DNA from 2 places in the Bacillus sp. T-10(2022) genome. Region 2 is predicted to be linked to the other one. Evidence: a T-box and tRNA genes for the amino acid it is inferred to sense, from the RefSeq annotation. Region 2 holds a T-box; the other holds one or more tRNA genes.
The links. The T-box of region 2 lies ahead of leuS (leucine--tRNA ligase). A T-box ahead of a tRNA ligase gene usually reads a tRNA of that ligase, here a tRNA-Leu.

Region 1: it encodes a tRNA-Leu, which carries the amino acid that the T-box ahead of leuS (leucine--tRNA ligase) is inferred to sense. The anticodon was not compared.

Annotation. Positions count from the first base shown of each region.
Region 1 covers NZ_CP113518.1:95,037-97,484, reverse strand. Annotated here, with positions in the region: rRNA gene OSJ91_RS00530 (16S ribosomal RNA) at 1-487, opposite strand, end outside; tRNA gene OSJ91_RS00525 (tRNA-Ala) at 646-721, opposite strand; tRNA gene OSJ91_RS00520 (tRNA-Pro) at 732-808, opposite strand; tRNA gene OSJ91_RS00515 (tRNA-Arg) at 819-895, opposite strand; tRNA gene OSJ91_RS00510 (tRNA-Leu) at 905-993, opposite strand; tRNA gene OSJ91_RS00505 (tRNA-Gly) at 1,006-1,080, opposite strand; tRNA gene OSJ91_RS00500 (tRNA-Leu) at 1,086-1,167, opposite strand; tRNA gene OSJ91_RS00495 (tRNA-Lys) at 1,177-1,252, opposite strand; tRNA gene OSJ91_RS00490 (tRNA-Thr) at 1,295-1,370, opposite strand; tRNA gene OSJ91_RS00485 (tRNA-Val) at 1,382-1,457, opposite strand; rRNA gene rrf (5S ribosomal RNA) at 1,468-1,583, opposite strand; rRNA gene OSJ91_RS00475 (23S ribosomal RNA) at 1,648-2,448, opposite strand, start outside.
Region 2 covers NZ_CP113518.1:4,977,519-4,979,966, forward strand. Annotated here, with positions in the region: gene leuS (leucine--tRNA ligase) at 1-918, opposite strand, end outside; T-box leader at 972-1,203, opposite strand; gene OSJ91_RS24570 (DUF2524 family protein) at 1,358-1,621, opposite strand; gene OSJ91_RS24575 (SMI1/KNR4 family protein) at 1,717-2,223, opposite strand; gene mnmL (tRNA modification radical SAM protein MnmL/YtqA) at 2,392-2,448, shown strand, end outside.

The DNA.
Region 1 (2,448 bases), 750 kb from region 2:
CAAGGTACCAGCAGTTACTCTGGTACTTGTTCTTCCCTAACAACAGAACTTTACGACCCGAAGGCCTTCTTCGTTCACGCGGCGTTGCTCCGTCAGACTTTCGTCCATTGCGGAAGATTCCCTACTGCTGCCTCCCGTAGGAGTCTGGGCCGTGTCTCAGTCCCAGTGTGGCCGATCACCCTCTCAGGTCGGCTACGCATCGTCGCCTTGGTGAGCCATTACCTCACCAACTAGCTAATGCGCCGCGGGCCCATCTATAAGTGACAGCGTAAACCGTCTTTCCATCTTCTCTCATGCGAGAAAAGAACGTATCCGGTATTAGCTCCGGTTTCCCGAAGTTATCCCAGTCTTATAGGCAGGTTGCCCACGTGTTACTCACCCGTCCGCCGCTAATCTCAGGGAGCAAGCTCCCATCGATTCGCTCGACTTGCATGTATTAGGCACGCCGCCAGCGTTCGTCCTGAGCCAGGATCAAACTCTCCGAAGAAATGTTTGACTTGCTCATTTGCTTTTTTGATAGTGTGTGCTCACTTAAAATTTAACGTTGGCGCTTTGTTTTGTTCAGTTTTCAAAGAGCAATTTGACTCTTCTTAAAGAATCAACTTTCATATCATAACAAACCCAAAACGGCTTGTCAAGTTTTTTTGGTGGAGCCTAGCGGGATCGAACCGCTGACCTCCTGCGTGCAAGGCAGGCGCTCTCCCAGCTGAGCTAAGGCCCCGAAAAAATAATGGTCGGGAAGACAGGATTCGAACCTGCGACCCCTTGGTCCCAAACCAAGTGCTCTACCAAGCTGAGCTACTTCCCGAAAAAAAATATGGTGCGCCCGGCGGGAGTCGAACCTACAACCTTCTGATTCGTAGTCAGATGCTCTATCCAATTGAGCTACGGGCGCATATTAAGATGGTGCCGAGGACCGGAATCGAACCGGTACGGTAGTCACCTACCGCAGGATTTTAAGTCCTGTGCGTCTGCCAGTTCCGCCACCCCGGCATAAATAAATAGTGGAGCGGAAGACGGGATTCGAACCCGCGACCCCAACCTTGGCAAGGTTGTATTCTACCACTGAACTACTTCCGCGAACATGCGGGTGAAGGGACTTGAACCCCCACGCCTTGCGGCGCCAGATCCTAAGTCTGGTGCGTCTGCCAATTCCGCCACACCCGCATAATAAAATGGTGAGCCATGAAGGATTCGAACCTTCGACCCTCTGATTAAAAGTCAGATGCTCTACCAACTGAGCTAATGGCTCATATAAACTATTTATATATGCTATATCAAGCTTGTATGAAAATGGTGCCGGCAAGAGGACTTGAACCCCCAACCTACTGATTACAAGTCAGTTGCTCTACCAGTTGAGCTACACCGGCAAGTGTAAAAATGGTGGAGGATGACGGGATCGAACCGCCGACCCTCTGCTTGTAAGGCAGATGCTCTCCCAGCTGAGCTAATCCTCCATATATAACTGCTTGGCGGCGTCCTACTCTCACAGGGGGAAACCCCCAACTACCATCGGCGCTGAAGAGCTTAACTGCCGTGTTCGGAATGGGAACGGGTGTGACCTCTTCGCTATCGCCACCAAACATAAAAGGAACGTTGTTCCTTCAAAACTAGATAATAAGAAGGTATTTCATTTTTTAAAAAGCGTTGGTTAAGTCCTCGATCTATTAGTATCAGTCAGCTCCACATGTCACCATGCTTCCACCTCTGACCTATCAACCTGATCATCTTTCAGGGATCTTACTAGCTTGCGCCATGGGAAATCTCATCTTGAGGGGGGCTTCATGCTTAGATGCTTTCAGCACTTATCCCGTCCGCACGTAGCTACCCAGCTATGCCTTTGGCAAGACAACTGGTACACCAGCGGTGCGTCCATCCCGGTCCTCTCGTACTAAGGACAGCTCCTCTCAAATTTCCTGCGCCCGCGACGGATAGGGACCGAACTGTCTCACGACGTTCTGAACCCAGCTCGCGTACCGCTTTAATGGGCGAACAGCCCAACCCTTGGGACCGACTACAGCCCCAGGATGCGATGAGCCGACATCGAGGTGCCAAACCTCCCCGTCGATGTGGACTCTTGGGGGAGATAAGCCTGTTATCCCCGGGGTAGCTTTTATCCGTTGAGCGATGGCCCTTCCATGCGGAACCACCGGATCACTAAGCCCGACTTTCGTCCCTGCTCGACTTGTAGGTCTCGCAGTCAAGCTCCCTTGTGCCTTTACACTCTACGAATGATTTCCAACCATTCTGAGGGAACCTTTGGGCGCCTCCGTTACTCTTTAGGAGGCGACCGCCCCAGTCAAACTGCCCACCTGACACTGTCTCCCACCCCGATAAGGGGCGCGGGTTAGAATTTCAATACAGCCAGGGTAGTATCCCACCAACGCCTCCACCGAAGCTGGCGCTCCGGCTTCTCAGGCTCCTACCTATCCTGTACAAGCTGTACCA
Region 2 (2,448 bases):
CCCCGTGAACACGCCTGATTTATCCTTGGCCAAGTCTGTTCTTTCCAAATCGCTTTTATGTTTCACTTCATCTAAATAGGCTTCAACCGCAGCTCTTTGATCAGCCGACGTAATCTTATCTACAAACTGATGTTCAGGTGCCAATACTGCATATGTTGCACCGAATAACGTATCCGGACGAGTCGTGAACACCGTGAATGTATCATCAAAGCCATCAATATTGAATGTAACCTCCGCTCCCTCGGAACGGCCAATCCAGTTACGCTGCATATCCTTGATGTTTTCCGGCCAATCCACATCGTTCAAATCGTCGATCAAGCGGTCTGCATACGCAGTGATACGAAGCATCCACTGTTTCATCGGGCGGCGCTCAACCGGATGACCTCCACGCTCACTTTTCCCATCGATGACTTCTTCATTAGCCAATACCGTGCCAAGTGCCGGACACCAGTTAACGGCAACTTCATCAATATATGCAAGGCCCTTTTCATATAATTTCAAGAAGATCCACTGCGTCCATTTGTAATAGTCGGGATCTGTCGTGTTTATTTCGCGATCCCAGTCATAAGAAAAACCTAGGGCTTTGATTTGGCGGCGGAACGTGTTGATGTTGTGCTCCGTGAATTCGGCTGGATCATTGCCCGTATCGATCGCATATTGCTCTGCCGGAAGTCCAAAAGCGTCCCAGCCGATCGGATGCAATACATTATACCCCTGCGCCCGTTTCATCCGTGCCAGGATATCGCTTGCCGTATAACCTTCCGGGTGCCCCACATGAAGACCTGCCCCTGAAGGATATGGGAACATATCCAGCGCGTAGAATTTACGTTTGCCGCTTTCTTCACCTGTCTTGAATGTCTTATTGCCTTCCCAATACTTTTGCCATTTCGTTTCTATGCTCCTATGGTCAAAACTCATATGATTTCCTCCTAATTTCCGTATAAAAAACAATAAAAAACCCCTCATCCCAAAATAGGGACGAGAGGATTATGTATATCTTCCCGCGGTACCACCCACATTGGCGATAGCTAAAATCCGCCCAGCTTAAAATATCCGTAACATGGATTAAAACGCCAGGCATTACTTTTCACCTTCACACCCGGGACTCCAAGGCGAGTTCACGACCATCCCAGGTTGACTTGCACCACCCGTCAACTCTCTTTACTGGTTTAAACCGTTACTATTCCTCATCATAGTCTTTATGAGAATATTGGATTTTATTACATTCTAGTCAATTTCAACGATAATTGCAATAGCCGTACATAAACATTATCGACAGGTTTTTCTTTATATATGCGAATTCAAGAAAAATCGTGCAAAAAAGGGAGCTATTCATTCATAGCTCCCTTGCTTCCATTTAATGTCGCAGTAAAGTCATTTCATTCCTCAATTGATTCAACTGCTGCTTCATCCGCGAAAGCATTTCCCGTTGCTGGTCATTCGAACTGGCATACAATCGTTCCATATCCGTCAAAGCCTCTTCGATATACCTTTGCGAATTTTGAAATTGTTCATCATCATAATGCTCCTGCCGTGAGGCCTCGTTGAATTCAAACTCTGCAAAATGGAGAGCACCTTCACATTGCTCTAAAAAATGATCGACGGATTGTCTGGTTGCCATTTCAAACCCTCTCCTTCGAATCTCATTTGGATGATTCGGAATCATCTTGTCTAGTTTGAGCAAATAACGGGTGGATTATCATTTTTTTTGAGCAATCAACCTTTATCCCAAAACTTTTCACCTTGATGGGAAATGAATTGCTCAATCCATTCGGCAAAACCCATGTGGAGTTTCTCGCCTTCTTCAAAATCATCGATATGGCCTTTTACCATTAAATACTCCTTATCGCCTTTAGCGACGGCTTCCCCATCAATGACGATATTATCTTGATAAATGCAGGCCACTTTATAGCATCCCTCGTAGGAATTTTCATATGTGTAATTAATAATATCATCCAGGCTGTATAAATCATTTTCCCCGCCCGATTCTCGTGTTTCGAACAGACGGCATCCATTGGTTATTTTTAAAAACTCCTTATAATCCTCGGGCAGAAGCAGTCCGGTTTTCTTTTCAAAGGAATGAATTTGTTCATCCGAAGCAGGTGAATTGAAGGTGCAAGTGGCTTTGTATATGAATCCATCTTCATTTTCTTCGATCACCTGATTATTTTCGGCTAATTTCTTTTTCATTTGATTAATCGCTTCTTCAACTTGACCGGTCATGTCCATCAGCTCCCGATTGGATATAGTCATTCAAAGATATACTGGAAATAGCAGCAAAATGTTTAGCCCTCAAGTATACAGTATACGCTTATTTTTCAAAAAAAGACCTAGCTGCGAGAATGTTGTATAATATATGTTGCGATTTAATTTATTTAGGAGGTTGCTGATTTGAATCAGGCAAACCCGTTTATATATGCAACGGATAACAAACGATATCATACATGG